Regions from separate parts of the Kribbella sp. NPDC004536 genome, predicted to be linked through region 2. Evidence: riboswitches for the same ligand, from Rfam matches in the RefSeq annotation. Region 2 holds a riboswitch; the other holds the start of a gene.
What was found. Region 2 has a riboswitch for cobalamin ahead of ACFYRU_RS13910 (ABC transporter substrate-binding protein). Riboswitches for the same ligand answer to the same signal wherever they lie in the genome.

Region 1 (9,267 bases), on a different contig from region 2:
TCGGTGCCCCGCAGCGTGGACTTCTCCACGTGCGTCGCCGACTGGGAACGCAGGTAATAGGTCGTCTTGAGGCCGTACCGCCAAGCTGACCGGTACAGCTCGTCGAGGGCCCGGCCGGACGGCTTCGCCATGTAGAGGTTCAGCGACTGCGCCTGGTCGATCCACTTCTGCCGCCGCGAGGCCGCCTTCACCAGCCACAGCGGGTCGATCTCGAACGCGGTCGCGTACAGCTCGCGCAGGTCGGCGGGGATCCGCTCGATCCCGGCCAGCACACCGTCGTGGTACTTCAGGTCGGACACCATCACCTGGTCCCACAGCCCGCGGGCCTTCAGATCGGCGACCAGGTACGGGTTCGCGACGGTGAACTCGCCGGACATGTTCGACTTCACGAACAGGTTGCTGTACGTCGGCTCGATCGACTGGCTCACGCCGCAGATGTTCGAGATCGTCGCGGTCGGCGCGATCGCCATCACGTTCGAGTTCCGCAGGCCGTCGCGGAGGACCTTCGCCCGCAGCGTTTCCCAGTCGAGCCGGGTGCCGCGGTCGATGATCACGTCGCCGTCGCGGGCGGTGTGCAGCAGGTCGAGCGAGTCGATCGGCAGGATCCCGAGGCTCCACAGCGACCCGTCGTACGACGAGTAGCTGCCGCGCTCGGCCGCCAGGTCACTCGACGCCTCGATCGCGTGGTAGCTGATCTCCTCCATGGATCGGTCCGCGAACTCGACGGCCGCGTCGGAGGCGTACGGAATCCGCAGCTTGGCGAGTGCGTCCGCGAAACCCATCAACCCGAGGCCGACCGGGCGGTGCCGCTGGTTCGCCCGCTCCGCCTCTGGGGTGGTGTAGAAGTTCACGTCGATGACGTTGTCGAGCATCCGCACCGCGGTCCGGACGGTGTCCCGGAGCAGCTCGGCATCCAGGCCGTCCGCGGTGAGATGCGCGACCAGGTTGACCGAGCCGAGGTTGCAGACCGCGGTTTCGTCGACGGTGGTGTTCAGCGTGATCTCGGTGCAGAGGTTGGACGAGTGGACAACGCCGTCGTGCTGCTGCGGTGACCGCAGGTTGCTGGCGTCCTTGAAGGTGATCCACGGGTGCCCGGTCTCGAACAGCACCGTCAGCATGCGCCGCCACAGCTCGACCGCCTTCACCCGCTTGAAGACCCGGATCTCCCCACGATCCGCCGCCGCCTCGTAGCCGGCGTACGCCTCGGCGAACGCAGCGCCGTACAGATCATGCAGCTCCGGGACCTCGTCCGGCGAGAACAGCGTCCAATCACCGCCGGCCTCCACCCGCTGCATGAACAGATCAGGCACCCAGTTCGCGGTGTTCATGTCATGAGTCCGCCGCCGCTCGTCCCCGGTGTTCTTCCGCAGCTCGAGAAACTCCTCGACATCGATATGCCAAGTCTCCAAATACGCACACACCGCGCCCTTGCGCTTGCCTCCGTTGTGAGCCAGACCGGCGACGGTCATGTAGGACTGGTCGACGTCGACCTCGAGGTCGTGCACGACCGGAACCGGTGGGATCGCGCGGACATCGCGCACGCGGGAGAAGACCATTCCTTCGTGCGAGATCCAGTTGAGTTTCCGAATGGGGGTGATTCCGAACAGCTCGGCGATTCCCGGGACAGCGGGGATACGGAGATCGAATGTCTGCACAGGCTTGGAGAACGTAATCTCGGACCCGTCTGAGCGACGGCCGGTATGTTCGCCTTCGCGCACCCGGTACTGTCCGGCCGTCGGGACTCCGAGCCGAAGCAGTTGGTAACGCAGACCGGTAGCGAGACCTTCGGAGGTAGTGGTGAAGTAGATTTCCTTTCCACGTGACACGCCACCGTCCGTCTCGAGAAGGCCGCGCACGAGCGCGAGGGTCTGGCTGGGCGGAAGATGTGCAAGTCGTCGCGCGATGCGTTTTGTGCGATCTCTGGCGTACAGATCCTTACGTGTGAACGGCAGAGTTGGCTCGCCCGGCCCGCTGATGCGTCCGGTCATCGGGTCGCGCAGTGGTCCACGTCCGGAGGCCCAGCAGATCTGCGTGTAGGTGTCTCCTCGATGCGCCTCCCAGAAGTGGATGCCGCGCGAGGTCAAGTAGGTACGAACGAAGGACAGATGCGTATCACGCGTCGGATTGCCCGAGACGCCCCACTCACGGCCGTCCTTCGACGAGTGGCCATCGCCGAGCAGGATGCCGTACAGCCGTGCGTCGTCATCGGTGAGACCGACGGGGACAATCTCCTCCGGCACTACCTGACCGATGTAGTCACCCTTACTGATCATTCCCGCCTCGACCCACCCGGGCTTGACCTTTCCGTTCTTGAGCCACCGGAACGTGCGCTCGTTGCCCTGCTCCAGCGGAATGCCCTGAATTGCGTAGAACGGGTGCCCAGACGTCACCACGAGCGGGTCGATCGAGTGCTTGACGTCGAGCTCCACCATCGGGCCGTCCTGGTCGTACGTGAATGTCTTCGTCACTTCGCGGTAGCGACCGCTGGCGCCGAGGACCAGGTCGCCGATCTTGACGTCGCGGATCGCTTTCGCTCTGCCTGCGGTGTAGACAAGCGTCTCCGGCGCGAAACACTGATTCACGGCTACGGCGGTGTCGTTGGCGATTTTGAGGAAGGGGACTATGCCCTGGGACTCGCCGTTGGTGCCGTGGATGTGGGCGCCGATGCCGCGGATGGGGGTCCAGTCGTTGCCGAGGCCGCCGGAGTACTTGGCGAGCAGGGCGTTGTTGCGGATGCCGGTGAAGATGCCGGACAGGTCGTCCTGGACCGTCGTCAGGAAGCAGGACGACAGCTGCGGGCGGGTGGTGCCGGAGTTGAACAGGGTCGGTGTCGACGACATGAAGCGGAACGAGCTGAGCAGTTCGTAGAACTCGATCGCGCGGGCGTCGCGGTCGTCCTCGCGGAGCGCCATGCCCATCGCGACCCGGAGGAAGAACGCCTGCGGCAACTCGTACCGCACCTTGTCGAGGTGCAGCAGATAGCGGTCGTACAGCGTCTGCAGCGCCAGGAACGTGAAGCCGAGGTCGCGCTCGGGCCTGATCGCGGCGGCGAGACGATCGAGGTCGAAGCGGCCGAGCTCCGGGTCGAGTTGGCCGGCCTCGATGCCGGTCCGGATGTAGCGCGGGAAGTAGTCGGCGTACGCCTCGGTCATGTCGGCCTGGCTTGCCTGGCGTGGTTCGCCGTGCACGCGGCCGAGCGCCTCGCGGCGGATCTGGTCGAGCAGCAGGCGGGCCGCGGCGAAGCTGTACTGCGGCTCGGTCTCGACGTACGACCGGGTGGCCATCACCAGTGCGAGCTCGACCTCGTGCTGCGCGATGCCGTCGTAACAGGAGCCGAGGGTCTCGTCGAGGATCAGCTCGGCGTCGACCGCATCGAGGCCGTCGGCGGCCTCGGCGACGATCACCCGGAGCCGGTCGACGTCGAGCGGGGTGCGGCTGCCGTCGGCCGCGCGGACGGTCAGCGCCGGCTTGTCGGTGACGCCGGACGGGTCGGCGGGCGTCCGGGCCTTGGTCCGCTCCTCGCGGTACAGCACGTAGGCGCGGGCGACCTGGTGCTCGCCGGCGCGCATCAGCGCCAGCTCGACCTGGTCCTGGATGTCCTCGACCTGCACGCTGCGGCGCGCCCTGGAAGACGTGGAAGTCGTGGACGTGGAAGACGTGGAAGACGTGGAAGACGTGGAAGACGTGGAAGACGTGGAAGACGTGGACGACGTGGCGGACGGCAGGCCGCGGCTGGTGAGGGCGGTGACGACCCGGCCGGTCAGGTCGGTCACCAGGTCGCGGACCCGGTGGGTGCTGCCGGCGTCGGCGCCCTCGACGGCGAGGAACGCCTTCGTCATGGCGACGGAGATCTTGGTGGTGTCGAAGGGAGTACTGCTGCCGTCGCGGCGGACGACGGTCAGCTCGACCGCCTGACCCGCTGCCGCGGGGGATGAGGAAGCGATGGTCACAGGTGTGCGCTCCAGAAGAGTTCGGAGACCCGAGACCACACGAGCAGGCGCACGACGCGACCGGCAGCACCGGCCGGGATCACTACCGTCGCGCCCGGCGACCCACCCGCGAGATCTCGGACCGCGTGCACCGGCGGTGCACGCGCCGGTGGCAGGTATCCGGACTTGCGGGCGCGCCTGGACGGCGCGTCGGCTCACCGTTGCGGGGCAGCTCCGGAGTCGCACCGGATTCCCCTGTTGCCTCGGACTACCCAACATCTTGTGGTGTTGAGCATCCCGAACCACCAGCAGTAGCGATGCTAGGCCGATCGATCTACATCTTGTGGTAGCGCCACGCCGCGTGTCGCACATCTTGTGTCCTCACGCCGCGACCGCGTACAGGTCCTGGAGCGTCATGATCTCCGAGCCGTGGTGGATGAGCTCACGGTTGAGCCGCAGCACGACGTGTCCGAAGGGTTCGCTCGCGTCCAGCTCGTTGGCCTGGCTGAGGCCGATCGTCATCGCCTCGCTCTCGTCCAGCTCGGCGATCGCGTCCTGCCAGGCCTCGACCCAGTACGTCAGCCAGGCGACCGCGTCGCGGGCGTTGCCGTGCAGGGTGATGTCCGCGCGGCCTTGCCGGCTCGCCCCGAACGTCCACTCCCAGCGCTCGAAGAACGTCTCGGTCAGGTGCGCGATCAGCCAAGCGATCGTCCGCGGCCCACGGTGGTCCGGCTCGTCCGGCCACTGCGCGACCCATTCGCCGGACCCGAGTGATCGGAACTGCCCGGCGTAGTGCCTCCGGACGACGGTCAGCGCCGCACTGCTCGGCCGCCAGAAGTACTGCTCGTCGGTCAGCTGGGCCAGGCGTCCGGACAGCACCATCCAGCTGAAGCCCAGCTGGCCGCGCACCATCGCCATCGCCGACGGCCGGTGCAGGATGTCCCAGTCGAACGCCATCACGAGCTCCCCTGTACGCTTCGAACATGTGTTCGAATTCTTGCTCGCTCGCGACCGGAAAGTCAAACCGCCTAGTGTGTCGGTCCTGGCCTCGACGGGACCGGTCTGCTAGGTGGTTCGATCCGGGTGTCCGCGGCCGGGCTCGCGAAGCGGCGTTCCAGCAAGGTGAACGCGTCGATCAGCTCCGGCGCCTCGTAGACGCGGTTGCGCCGCCCGTCGGTGACCTCACGGAGGATGCCGGCCTCGACCAGCCGGGCCAGGCCCTGGTTCGCGGCCTGTTGCGAGCGGTCGATCAGCTGGGCGGCGGCCGCGAGGGTGAGGACCGGAGCGGCGGGCAGTGCCTCGATCAGCAACTCGGCAGCCGACCCGGCGCGGACCGGCGCGGCGCGCTCGCGCCATTCGTCCTTGAGGTCGGATGCAGTCTGCTCGAAGCGGGCGGCCTCCGCGGTCGCATGCGTGCACGCCATCGCGAACATCCGCAACCACGGGTTCGCGGCGGCGCGGGCCTTGGCGGTGGTGGCGCGTCCGACGTACCGGAAGGCGGTCAGCGCCTCGACGTACTCGAAGGCATGCGTCGCGAGCGACAGCGAGACAGGTGGGACCGTGCGGGTGATCAGGCCCTCGGCGCGCAGGATCAGGTGGATCAGCGCGCGCCCGGTCCGGCCGTTGCCGTCGGCAAAGGGGTGGACGGTCTCGAACTGTGCATGCGCGATCGCGGTCTTCGCGAGCACCGGGAGGCGCGACTCGCGGACGAAGGTCATCAGGTCGGCGAGCAGTTCCGGGATCAGTTGGGCCGGCGGCGGGACGTAGTACGCCTCGGCGGGGGAGCGGCCGCCGATCCAGTTCTGCAGGTAGCGGATCTCGCCGCCGTACTCCGGGTTCGGCGACTGCGCCATCAGTCGGCGATGCGCTTCCAGCAGATGCTCGACCTCGAGCTTGTCACCGGCCTGTACGGAGTCCGTCACCCAGGTCATCGCGTCGACCGCGCCGAGCACCTCCTCGGCCGTCACGTCCCGGGCCCGGTCCCGCAGTACGTCGGCCTTCAGCAACCGGCGCGCGCCGACGACGAGACCTTCGATGTGCGACGACCCGACCGCCTCGGCCCGGAGCAGCAGCCGCGCCAGCGCCTCGCTGTTCGTCAGCACGGCGGCGGTCGCGTCCAGGCGGGCGAGATCGCCGGCGGCGTCCTCGAGCAGCGCGAGCACGTCGTCGGGCAGGTCGAACTCACGCCCGACCAGTGGGTCGGGCAGGTACAGCTCGTACGACCCGCCCAGGCGCTCCGCCCGGGTGAACCCGTCGGGGTGCCCGGGCCAGCGGTGCAACTCAACCCGTGCCATACCCTTATTCAAGCTTATCCACAAACCTTGAACAAGACCTGTGGAAAAGCGGACTCAGCTGGAGCCGCCGGCGAGCAGCCGGATCATGTTCGGTAGCACCGCGACACCGACGTCGGGATCGATGGCGCGCTGGACGCCGAGTCCGACGCCCAGGCTGAGCAGGGCGGTCGCGCAGGTGGCGGCCGGCAGCGGCAGCGTGATCCCGAACGCGTCGGCATGCTCGCTGAGGAGCGTGGTCACGGCCGCCCGGATCTGTGCGTTCCGCTCGGCGAGCTCCCGCCGGATGTGCTCGTCCTGCCGGGCGCGCGTGGCGAACTCGACCTCGAACACCGTCCAGGCGACGTCGCCGATGGTCGTCTCCGCCCAGTGCTGGAACGCGACCAGCATCGCCTCGAGCGTGTCCGCGCCCTCGAGGGCGGCAGCCATTCGGCGGGCCTGGTCCGAGCGGATCGCGTCCACCACGACCAGGCACAGTTCGTCCTTGTTGCGGAAGTTCGAGTACACCGCGCCCTTGGAGTAGCCGGCCTCGTCGGCCACCTTCTCCAGGCTCGTCGCGGCGTAGCCGTCGCGCAGGAACAGCGTCGTCGCGGTCGCGACCAAGGTCTCGCGGGTCCGCGCCTGGCTCTCCGCGCGCGTCATCCTCGGCATGCGATCGACTCTAGTACGTACGGTATTGGCATCCCCGAAGTATTCAGATACCGTCGGTTTCTGGAGGTGGTCGGTCATGGATGTGGTCGTCATCGGAGCCGGAGCGTCGGGGATCGGCGCGGCGATCCGCCTGCGGCAGGCGGGGATCACGGACTTCACCGTGCTGGAGAAGGCGCACGCGCCCGGCGGCACCTGGCGCGACAACACCTATCCCGGGTGTGCCTGCGACGTGCCGTCCGCGCTGTACTCGTACTCGTTCGCCCCGAACCCGTCCTGGACTCGCGCCTTCGCGGGACAGCGCGAGATCCAGGCGTATCTCCTCGACACGGCAGAGCGGTACGGCGTACTCCCGAGGATCCGGTGCGGCGTCGAGCTCCTCCGCGCGGACTGGGACGGCCGGCGCTGGCTGCTCGAGACGACCGACGGTCCGCTGGAGGCGCGCGTGCTGATCACCGCGACCGGGCCGTGGCACGAGCCGCTGATGCCGTCGATCCCGGGGACCTTCGACGGGCCGATGTTCCACTCGTCGCGATGGGACCATTCGGTCGACCTGACCGGCAAGCGGGTTGCCGTGATCGGGTCGGGCGCGTCGGCCGTGCAGTTCGTACCGGCGATCCAGCCGGACGTTTCGTCGTTGCACTTGTTCCAGCGGACCGCCCAGTGGGTGCTGCCGAAGCCGGATCATTACGTCGTCGAGTTGGAGCGGCGTCTCTTCCGGCGGTTCCCGGCGGCGCAGCGGGCGTTGCGTACGCTGGAGTACCTGGGAATGGAGGCGCTCGGTCTCGGCTTCCGGCATCCGTCGATCATGCGCGCCGTTCAGCAGCTCGGTGTGCTCCACCTGCGTCGCGCTGTCCCGTCGAAGTCGTTGCGCACGGCGCTCACACCGTCGTACACGTTGGGTTGCAAGCGGTTGCTGATGTCGAACAGCTACTACCCGGCGCTTGCCCAGGGCAACGTTACGATGCATCCGGCGGCGGTGGCCGGCTTCGACGGCCGGGAGGTGATCGGCGCCGACGGCAGCCGCGCGGCGGTGGATGTGGTCGTGTTCGGGACCGGCTTCAGGATCCTCGACCTGCCGATCGCGACGCGCGTGCACGACGCGGACGGCCGCAGCTTGGCGGATCACTGGCAGGGCAGCCCGCAGGCCTACCTGGGCACGGCGGTGTCCGGGTTCCCGAACCTGTTCAACCTGCTCGGGCCCAACCTCGGCACGGGTCATACGTCCGCGTTCATGATCCTCGAGGCGCAGCTCGACCACGTACTCGGCGCGGTAACGGCGCTGTTGTCGCAGGGCTGGTCAAGTCTCGACGTACGGCCCGAGGTGCAGGCGGCGTTCGTCGAGTCGGTCCAGGCGGCATTGCCCAGCACCGTCTACGAGAAAGGCGGTTGTGCGAGCTACTACCACGATGTCAACGGCCGGAACAGTTTCAGTTGGCCGTGGTCGAGCGGGCGTCTGCGGAGCCGCGTCGGTACGTTCGATCCTGCGGCATACGAGGTGTCGGCGCTCGAGGTCGTCCGATGAAGGGCCTGGAGTTGGCGGATTCCGTCGTACTCGTGACCGGCGCCGCGCGGGGGATCGGCCGGACGACGGCCGAGGCGTTCCGGGCCGCCGGCGCGACTGTCCATACCGGCGATCTCGACACGTCCACAGGAGCCTGGCGCCTCGACGTGACGGCGCGCGAGTCGTTCGCGGAGGTTGTCGACCGCGTCGTCGCGGAGAGTGGGCGGATCGACATCCTGGTGAACAACGCGGGCGTGATGCCACTCGGCCGGTTCCTCGACGAGCCGGACGAGCTCAGCCGGACGACGCTCGACGTCAACGTGTGGGGGCTGATCCACGGGATGCGGCTGGTGCTGCCGCGAATGGTTGCCCAGGGCCACGGTCATGTTGTGAATGTCTGCTCGATGGCCGGCAAGATCCCGTTCCCCGGGATGGCGGTCTACAACGCGTCGAAGTATGCCGCCGTCGGGCTGACGGCCGCGGTACGACGAGAGCTCCACGGCACGGGCGTCACGGTGAGCGCGGTGCTGCCGAGCGCCGTACGTACGTCGCTGTCGTCCGGTGTGCGCCTTGGCGGGCTGCTTCCGACGGTCGATCCGGACGAGGTGGCAGCCGCCGTACTGCGGACGTGCCGGACAAGGCAGGCGGAGATCGCCGTACCGCGGTGGCTGGCGGGGTGGAAGGTGCTCGACGGTCTCGTACCGTCTTCCGTCATGTCCCTCGGCCGACGGCTTGCCGGCGACGACCGCGGTCTCGGCGCCGACGCGGAGGCACGGGCCGCGTACAGCGAACGCGTGGCCGCCTTTACCCGCTCGCGTCAACCGTAGGTGGGGCAGACTGCTCGTTGTGACTCTGGACGCGCAGACGCAGCAGATGGTGGCCGCCAACGAGGCCG
Region 2 (9,267 bases):
GGCTGGAGAAGTTCTACCAGCAGAAGCCGGACTGGGAACGCTGCGGTTCGAACCAGCAGTGCGCGACGATCCTCGTACCGCTGGACTACACGAAGCCGGCCGGGCAGACGATCGAGCTGCGGGCCCGCAAGGTGCTGGCGAAGGACCGCGGCGGCCGGATCGGGACGCTGTTCATCAACCCGGGCGGTCCGGGCGCGTCCGGGCAGGAGTTCGCCGCGCAGGCGCCGATGCTGTTCGGGGCGTCGTTGCTGCGGAAGTTCGACATCATCGGCTGGGACCCGCGGGGCGTGGGCGAATCGACGCCGGTGAAGTGCCTCGACACCGCGCAACTGGACGCGATGATCGCCGCGGACGGCAGCCCGGACACCCCGGCCGAGGTCGCGGACCTGGACCAGCAGTCGAAGACGTTCGCGGCCGGCTGCGAGAAGCAGTCCGGTGCGCTGCTGCCGCACGTGAACACCAAGGACGCGGCCCGCGACATCGACGTACTGCGCGGGATCGTCGGCGACCCGCAGCTGTACTACCTCGGCATGTCGTACGGCACGTACCTCGGGGCGACGTACGCCGAGGAGTTCCCGAAGAACGTCGGCCGGATGGTGCTGGACGGCGCCGTCGACCCGGCGATCTCGTCGGAGCAGATGGGGATCGCGCAGGCGAAGGGCTTCGACAAGGCGCTGGACGCGTTCGCGGAGGACTGCGCGCAGCGGTCCTGCAAACTTGGGAGCAGCAAGAACGAGGTACTCGCGAAGGTCGACCAGCTGATCAAGAACAGCGACGAGCACCCGTTGCCGGGTGACGGGCAGCGCCAGGTCACGCAGGCGCTGGTCGTGCTCGGCATCGTCTACCCGCTGTACCTGAAGGACTTCTGGCCGCGGCTCGAGGACGCGGTCGCCGACGGCCTGGCCGGGAACGGGGCGCGGCTGCTCGCGCTCGCCGACGAGTACACCGACCGCAAGCCGTCCGGGTACGCCGACAACTCCAACGAGGTGCAGATCGCGGTCAACTGCAGCGACCGGCCGGATGTCACCTCGATCGCGCAGATCCAGGCGAGCCTGCCGACGTTCAAGGCCGCGTCGCCGCGGTTCGGCGAGTTCATGGCCTGGTCGTCGACGGCGTGCATGAACTGGCCGGTGAAGCCGACGAACAAGCCGCACCCGATCAAGGCGGCCGGTTCGAAGCCGATCATGGTGCTCGGTACGACGCGGGACCCGGCGACGCCGTACGAGTGGGCCGTCGGGCTGGCGCACGAGCTGGAGAACGGCATCCTGGTGACGCGGGACGGCGACGGTCACACGGCGTACCTGTCCGGCAACGCCTGCGTGAAGAACGTCGTCGAGAGCTACCTCGTGCAAGGCAACACACCGGCCGCCGACATCAAGTGTTAGTTGGGGCGGTTGTTGCCCGGGTCGACCGGCACCTTGAGGGTGTCGACCGCGTGCTGGAGGACGGCGCGTAGGCCGGCCTCGTCCTGGGGGCGGCCGCCGACGGTGATCTCGACGGCTGACGTCTTGCCGCCGTCGAGCGAGATCCAGCGCGACAGGCCCATCCGCGGCCCGCGGGTCTTGTCGACGTAGGTGTAGACGAGCAGGCCGTTGTCGCGGCTCAGCACCTGCAGGTCCTGCTCGTCGATGCTGCGCTCGCGGTTCTTCACCAGCTGGTCCGGCGTCTGCTTGCTGCCCCGGGTGTCGAACCGGAGCTGCCAGACCCCGGTCGGGTCGAGGAACTTCGGCCGGGTACCGCTCTGGGCGCTCTTCCAGCCGGCCGGGACCTCCGCCGACACCGGGTCGTCGTCGGTGCCGAAGTTCTGCACGACGTACTGCAGGCCGTCGGCCTGGAGCCCGTCGCCGCGGGCCGGGGTGCTGGACGGAATCGGGCTGACGATGCCCACCGGCGTGTCGTGCGCTGTGAACGGGTTGCCGCCGTTGACGGCGACGACCGTGCCGAAGGCCACTACGCCGACGGTCATTCCCGCCAGCGTCATCAGCAGCGCCTGGTGCCTGGGCGTGAGCATCCCGACCTCGCTTCCCTCTCTCCGGGCCGATTATCCCCGACGAGAGGGGCGTCACCGCAAACCGCCGCGTACGCTGGCTCGTCGTGGAGATGTCGAACACCGCTTTTCAGCAGGCCCTGCAGCGATACGACGACGGTACGGCAGAACGCGCCGAGCTGAAGCTGCTCACCAAGGAACTGCTGAACCGCCTGGTCGTGAAGGCACCGGGGCACGCGGTGGAGGTACGGATTCCGCCGTACGGCGCCGTGCAGTGCATCGAAGGCCCGCGCCACACCCGCGGTACACCCGGAGCGGTGATCGAGATGCCGCCGGAGTTGTGGATCGACGTCGCGCTCGGCCGCGTGACCTGGGCAGAGGCCCGAATGACCGGCAAGCTCCGGGCCAGCGGCGAACGCACTGACCTGACCGAATTGCTGCCGCTGACGTGACAGGGCCGCGGCACTCCCCTGCAGTGCCGCGGCCCGAGTCGGGTTCGCCGAGGATCAGTGCGCCGAGGTCGACCAGATCGCCGTGCGGCCGTACACGATCACCAGCCGCCCGTCGTTCCGCATCTGCAGCACGGCGCCCTTACGGACGGTCTTGCTGGACCACAGCGGGCGCTTGGCCGCGCTGTAGACGACCAGGTTGCCGTCGGTCTGCATGACCGCGAACGCACCCTTGCTGACCGTCCGGGTCGACCAGACCGGCGTCTTGCCGTTCTTGACCATCACGAGGTTGCCGTCGGTCTGCATCTGCAGGCGGAACACCCGGCTCGTCGAGAACAGCATGTCGTACACCTGCAGCGCTCGGCCCGAGCCGAGCGTGCCGATCACCATGTGCCGGTACCAGACAGGCTTCTTGCGGCTGTTGTAGATGACCAGGTTGGAGTCGTCCTGGACGGCGAGGAAGGCGCCGGTGTTGCCGGCGGTGTTGCTAGCCCAGATCGTCGTCCGGCCGGAGACGACGACCAGGTTGCCGTCGCGCTTCATGATCAGGCTCGAGGCTTTGCGGTTCGTCACCGTGGCCCACAGCGCCGTGCGGCCCTTGTACAGCACCGCGTTGCCGTCGGTCTGCATGATGAGCGTGTACATGCCGTTCGACGAGCGCCGGTACTGGCCCGGCTTGAGGTACTCGCCGGACTTGAGCACGGCCGGGACGGCGGCGGTCGCCGTGCCCGCGGCCTGGGCCGTGGAAGGAACAAGCAGGGTGGCACCGGCGGCCGCGCCGACAGCGAGGGTGGCGAGCAGCCGGGTGCCGGCCGACTTGATCGAGATCATGCGGTTGTTCTCCGATTCCCGAGATTCGGCCGGGGTTTCCCCGGCCTCCGAGATTGACGCCCTGGGCAACCAATCGGTTGTCACGCTAGGACGCCCCCGGGTCGCTCCCGGATCCTTTCGATCCTGCTCGAAAGGGTGGCCGGAAATCAGGTTCGTCCTTACCGGTCGGACCTGTCACCATGGTGCGGTGAGTCTTCGTACCCGGCTGGCCCGGTTGCGGGTCGATCTGACCCCGTGGCGCGGTTCCCGCGACTTCCGGATCCTGCTGGTGGCCGGCTCGGTCTTCTTCCTCGGCGGCATGGTCGGGTACGTCGCGCTGCCGTACCAGCTGTACCAGCTGACCGGATCGAACTTCGCGGTCGGCGCGATGGGCCTGGTGACGATCGTCCCGCTGATCGTGTTCGGCCTGTACGGCGGTGCGCTCGCGGACCACGTGGAACGCCGGAAACTGCTGGTCGGGACCGGGATCGCCCAGGTGGTGATCTCCGCGCTGATGGTCGCGAACACCCTGCTCGCGCACCCGCAGGTGTGGCTGATCTACGTCTGCGGCGCGCTCAACGCCGTCGCCTCGTCGCTGCAGCGACCCTCGCGCGAAGCGCTCCTCCCGCGGGTGGTGAAGCACGAGGAGATCCCGGCCGCGGTCGCGCTGAGCTCACTGACCTCCCAGGTCGGGCAGTTGGCCGGCCCGGCGCTCGGTGGCGTCCTGGTCGGCTCGGTGGGCGTGACCTGGGCGTTCTCGGTCGAGCTGGCCGGGATCGTGTTCGCCACGCTGCTGTACGCCCGGCTCGGGTCGTACCGCTCACGCGAGCACACCACGGCGCCGAGCCTGCGCGCGATCGGCGGCGGGATCGTGTACGCGTTCCGCCGCAAGGACCTGCTGGCGACGTACCTGGTCGACATGGTCGGGATGTTCCTGGCGATGCCTATCGTGCTGTTCCCGGCGTTCGCGACGGACATCCTGAAGGAACCGAAGCTGCTCGGCCTGCTGTACAGCGCCGAGGCGATCGGCGCGATGTGCGCCTCGCTGACGAGCGGCTGGGCCAAACACGTGCACCACCAGGGCCGGGCCGTCGTACTCGCGACCATGGGCTGGGGCGCCGCGGTCGGGATCGCCGGGCTGGCGCCGAACATCTGGTTCGCCATCGGCTTCTTCGCGCTCGCCGGAGCCTGCGACATGGTCTCGGTGCTGTTCCGCTCGGTGATCTGGAACCAGACCATCCCGGACGAGATGCGCGGCCGGCTGGCCGGGATCGAGATGCTCGGCTACTCGCTCGGCCCACTCGGCGGTCAGGCCCGTTCCGGCCTGGTCGCCGACCTCACCACGGTCCGGACCGCGATCGTCAGCGGCGGCGCCCTGTGCGTCGTCGGGGTGATCGGGACCGCCGCGTGGCTGCGCGAGTTCTGGCGGTACGACGCCCGCACCGATGAACACGCCGTACGGGAAAGAGAGCTCCGGACCGCGGGCTAGGCTTCGGGGCATCATGCGTACCTTGATCGCCGCTGGCCTGGCTGTCGTACTGCTCGCTGGCTGCGGTGGTCCCGGGCAGGAGACTGCGCCGAGCGTCCCGCCGCTGGTGTCGGTGAGCTCGCTGGACACCCCGTCGGCGACCCCCTCGGATACGCCGACGCCGACCGCCTCGGCGACGCCCGCGGAGACCGTGTGCATGAAGCTGGATCAGGAGTTGGTCCGGACCACGCTCGCAGTGCCCGCGGTGGACGTCCAGACGAAGGCGACACCGACCGATTTCGGCATCCCGACGTACGACGTCTGTCAGCTGACGTTGAGCAACTTCCCGAACGGTCCGGTGCTGAACGTCGAGACCTCGGTGCTGCCGGCGACCGCGGCGACGCTGGCCGCGACGCAGAAGGCGTACAAGGGCGAGCCGGTGAAGCCGGTGGTGGTCGGTGACGGCGGCTACGGAGCCAGTACGTTCGTGGTCTTCTTGGTCGGGGGCAAGCTGTACAAGGTCGCCGGTCCGAAGGCCACGCTCGCGAAGTACGTCGTACTCGCGCAGGAGGTCGCGCAGCAGGCGGTGGACGTACCGACGGCGGACCCGGTGGTCACGCTCCCGGACTGCGACCGCGGGTCCTCCGCGGCGGAGAAGGTACTGGGCGCGCGGCCGACCGCGCGGCGCGACAGCGAGACGGCACAGGGCGACCCGGTCTGCGGTTGGATCACCGCGTCGGGCCTGCTGACCACCTCGGTACGGCACACGCCGCAGGCGAAGGCGTTGATCGCCCCGCTGAGCAAGGCCGCGACCTCGCAGTCGATCCCGTTCGGCGACGAAGGGTACGTCGACACGGCAACCGGCCGGACCACGATCCGGGTCGGCGACGACAAGCTGGTCGACTTCGTCCCCCTCCCGGCACGTGCGATCAACCCGGACGTGATGACCCAGTTCGCGCTCGCGATGGCATCGGTCTACACCCACTGAGCCTGGGTATCTGCGACCCGGTCGCGGGTGTTAGGGTGGCCGCGCCGTGGTGTTCGGGAAGCCGGTGCGATACCGGCGCGGCCCTCGCCACTGTGATCGGGATGTGCACCAGTCGGCTCGCGAGAGGACCACTGGCCGCGTGCGGCTGGGAAGGTCAGACCGGTGGACGCGGTACCCGTCAGCCAGGAGACCGGCCACGGCGCTGACCCGTCCACGAGGTGCTGGAGGAGCGGTCCGCCCATGGCCGTCGTACGTGTGTTCGCTGTTGCCTTGTCGTTGACCCTGCTGGCCGGCTGCGCGCCGTCCGCCGCCGAGAGTTCTCCCGGCGAGGCTGTGGTGAAGAACTGCGGGATCGAGGTCTCCGCCGACAAGCCGCCCGAGCGGGTGTTCGCTGCGTACCAGCCGGCGATCGAGCTGGCCCACGCGCTGGGGATCTCGGACCGCCTGGTCGGTACGGCGTACCTGGACGCCCAGGTGCTGCCGGAGTACGCGGCCGCGCAGTCGAAGGCGAAGTACTTCAAGAACCTGCCGAGCCGCGAGGAACTGCTCAGCCTGAATCCGGATTTCGTGCTGTCCGGCTTCAACGACGTGTTCAGCGCGGCCGGCAGCGACGCGAGCTTCGGCAGCCGGCAGAGCCTCGCCGACCTCGGCGTCCGGACCTGGATCTTCAGCCCGCTGTGCCCGACCGCGGACGGCAAGGGCGACGAGGCGATCGACCCGTCGACGGTGTCGATGGACAACGTGTACGCCGACCTGCGCGATCTCGGCCGGCTGTTCGGCGTCGAGGACCGCGCCGAGCAGGTGATCGCCGACCAGAAACGCCGGATCGCCGCCGTCGCGGAGGCGGTCAAGGATACGCCGCGGCCGACCGTCGCGATCGTCCGGCCGGGGCTCGAGGGCGGCGGGATGACGGTGTCCGGCGGCCCGGATTTCGGCACCGTACTGATCCGGCAGGCCGGTGGCGTGAACGCGTTCGCCGACCTGACCTCGAAGCGGAACGTGAAGATCAGCGTCGAGGAGTTCATCAGGCGGGACCCGGACTACGTACTGATCAGCGGCTGCTGCGACGCGTCGCTGACGCCGGCGGCCGCCCAGCCGGACGTCGACAGGATGCTCGCCAACCCGGCGTTCGCGAACCTCAAGGCGGTGCGTTCGAAGCATGTGATCCCGTGGCTGTTCGCGAACCACTCGGCCGGCGTCCGGGGCGCGTACACGACCGAGAACCTCGGCCACCTCCTGCATCCCGACCTGGTGAAGTGAAACGGGCTGCGGGCCTCGTCGGCCTGCTCGCGGTCGTGGTCGTGCTGTCGATGTGCGTCGGCAACCAGTGGATCGGACCTGGCGAGGTGTACCGAGCGTTCGCGGACTTCAGCGGGAGCGACACCGATCGAGTGGTCCGGTACCTGCGATTGCCGCGGACGGTCGCCGGGCTGCTCGTCGGCGCCGCACTCGGACTGTCCGGCGCGGTCATGCAGGGCGTCACCCGGAACCCGCTGGCCGACCCCGGGATCCTCGGCGTGAACGCCGGCGCCGCGGTCGCGGTCGTCGCGGCGATCGGGGTGTTCGGCGTCCACAGTCTGACGGGGTACGTCTGGTTCGCGCTGGGCGGCGCGCTGGTCGCGACGGTCGTCGTGTACCTGATCGGCGGCGCGGCGCCGGTGAAGCTGGCGCTGGCCGGGGCAGCGATCTCCGCGTTGCTCGGCTCGCTCACGTCGGTCGCGACGCTGACGGACCTCTCCACGCTGAACGAGTACCGGTTCTGGGTGGTCGGGTCGTTGTCGCTCGCCTCCGGCTCCGTCGTCGCGCAGGCCGTACCGTTCGTTGCCGTCGGCACCTGTCTTGCGCTGGTGCTCGGCCGGTCGCTGAACCAGCTCGCGCTCGGCGAGGACCTCGCCCGCGCGCTCGGCACCCGGGTGCTGCTGGTCCGCGTACTCGCCGGCCTGGCCGTGGTCGTTCTCGCCGGTACGGCGACCGCGATCGCGGGGCCGATCGGGTTCCTCGGGCTCGCCGTACCGCACGTCGCGCGGCTGCTCCTGGGGCCCGACCAGCGCCGGATCCTCCCGTTGTCGATGCTGCTCGCCCCGGCGGTACTGCTGTTGGCCGACGTTGTCGGACGGTTCGTCGCTCGGCCGGCCGAGCTGCAGGTCGGGATCGTCACCGCGATCGTCGGCGCCCCGCTGTTCATCGCGCTGGTTCGGCGCCGGCGGACGGCCGCGCTGTGAAGGGCTTCGCGGTCGCGACGGCCGCCTGGTTGTGCACATTGGTGGTCGGAGCCTTCGCGTTGACCCAGGGCGACTTCGCGTTGTCCCTGGCCGACGTACTGCGAACGCTCGCGGGGCACGGGACGTTGATCACGTACGACGTGGTCGTCGGCAATCGGCTGCCGCGTGTGTTGGTCGGGATCGGCGTCGGTACGGCGTTCGCGGTGTCCGGCGCGATCTTCCAACGGCTGGCGCGGAACCCGCTGGTGAGCCCGGACCTGATCGGCATCAACGCCGGCGCGGCGCTGGCCGCGGTCCTGATGATCACCGTCCTCGGCAGCGGGTGGATCCCGTTCGGAGCCCTGCTCGGGTCGTTGCTGGCGGCAATCAGTGTGTACCTGCTCGCGTATCGGGACGGGATCGCGGGCCACCGGTTGGTGCTCGTCGGGATCGGCGTGACCGCGATCATCGGGTCGTTGACGGCGTACCTGCTGACGCTCGCGGACATCTACACCGCGAAGAGTGCGTCGATGTGGCTGGCCGGGAGTCTTGCCGGGCGGTCGTGGTCGGACGTCGTTCTGGTCGGCGGGACGGTCGGCGTTGGGCTGCCGGCGGCGGTTGTGTTGACGCGGCAGCTGCGGTTGCTCGAGCTCGGAGACGACGTCGCGCGGGCGTTGGGAGTGCGGGTCGAGCTGGCGCGTGGTGCGTTGATCGCGCTCGGCGTGGGGCTCGCGGCGTTCGCGACGGCGGCGGCCGGGCCGATCGGGTTCGTGGCGTTGGTGGCGCCGCAGTTGGCTCCACGGCGTACCGGACTGCTTGTCCCAGGAGCGATCGGGGCGTTGCTCGTGGTTGCGTCCGACTTGATCGCGCGGACCGTGGTGGCGCCGACGGTGCTGCCGGTCGGTGTGGTGACGGCGTTTCTCGGTGCGCCGTACCTGCTGTACCTGCTCAGCAGACCTTCGCGATCGTGGCGATCGCTTCGGTGATCTCGGTCGGGGTGCGGGCGGCGTACCCGAGGACCAGACCGGGCGCGTGCGGGAGCTGGCAGTGCCAGGAGAGCGGGTGACACTTCACGCCTTGTTGCAGCGCGGCGGCGGCCAGCGTCGTGTCGTCGCCCTCGTCGAACGTGATGGTCAGGTGCAGGCCCGCGGCGGCGCCGTGGATGGTTGCGGTGGGCAAGTGGTTGCGGATCGCGGTGACCATCGCGTCGCGGCGGGTCCGATGCCGGCGGCGGAGGAACCGCAGCTGGCGTTCGAGTTCGCCGGACTCCATCAGTTGCGCGAGGGTCAGCTGCGGGAGAGCCGCGTTGCCGAGGTCGGCGAGGCGCTTGCGGCCGATGAGTTCGTCCTTGTACTGCGGGGGTG

Region 1: it holds a riboswitch for cobalamin, as region 2 does, so the genes downstream of both, ACFYRU_RS34260 (ribonucleoside-diphosphate reductase subunit alpha) here and ACFYRU_RS13910 (ABC transporter substrate-binding protein) in region 2, are expected to answer to the same signal.

Annotation. Positions count from the first base shown of each region.
Region 1 covers NZ_JBIALY010000004.1:197,903-207,169, reverse strand. The annotation lists gene ACFYRU_RS34260 (ribonucleoside-diphosphate reductase subunit alpha) at 1-3,950, opposite strand, end outside; cobalamin riboswitch at 4,083-4,251, opposite strand; gene ACFYRU_RS34255 (DinB family protein) at 4,311-4,886, opposite strand; gene ACFYRU_RS34250 (Fic family protein) at 4,958-6,223, opposite strand; gene ACFYRU_RS34245 (TetR/AcrR family transcriptional regulator) at 6,278-6,871, opposite strand; gene ACFYRU_RS34240 (FAD-dependent oxidoreductase) at 6,948-8,393, shown strand; gene ACFYRU_RS34235 (SDR family oxidoreductase) at 8,390-9,199, shown strand; gene ACFYRU_RS34230 (class I SAM-dependent methyltransferase) at 9,219-9,267, shown strand, end outside.
Region 2 covers NZ_JBIALY010000001.1:2,788,394-2,797,660, forward strand. The annotation lists gene ACFYRU_RS13880 (alpha/beta hydrolase) at 1-1,385, shown strand, start outside; gene ACFYRU_RS13885 (hypothetical protein) at 1,382-2,011, opposite strand; gene ACFYRU_RS13890 (sterol carrier family protein) at 2,101-2,439, shown strand; gene ACFYRU_RS13895 (hypothetical protein) at 2,494-3,267, opposite strand; gene ACFYRU_RS13900 (MFS transporter) at 3,455-4,735, shown strand; gene ACFYRU_RS13905 (hypothetical protein) at 4,749-5,702, shown strand; cobalamin riboswitch at 5,733-5,916, shown strand; gene ACFYRU_RS13910 (ABC transporter substrate-binding protein) at 5,943-6,962, shown strand; gene ACFYRU_RS13915 (FecCD family ABC transporter permease) at 6,959-7,924, shown strand; gene ACFYRU_RS13920 (FecCD family ABC transporter permease) at 7,921-8,889, shown strand; gene ACFYRU_RS13925 (PLP-dependent aminotransferase family protein) at 8,852-9,267, opposite strand, start outside.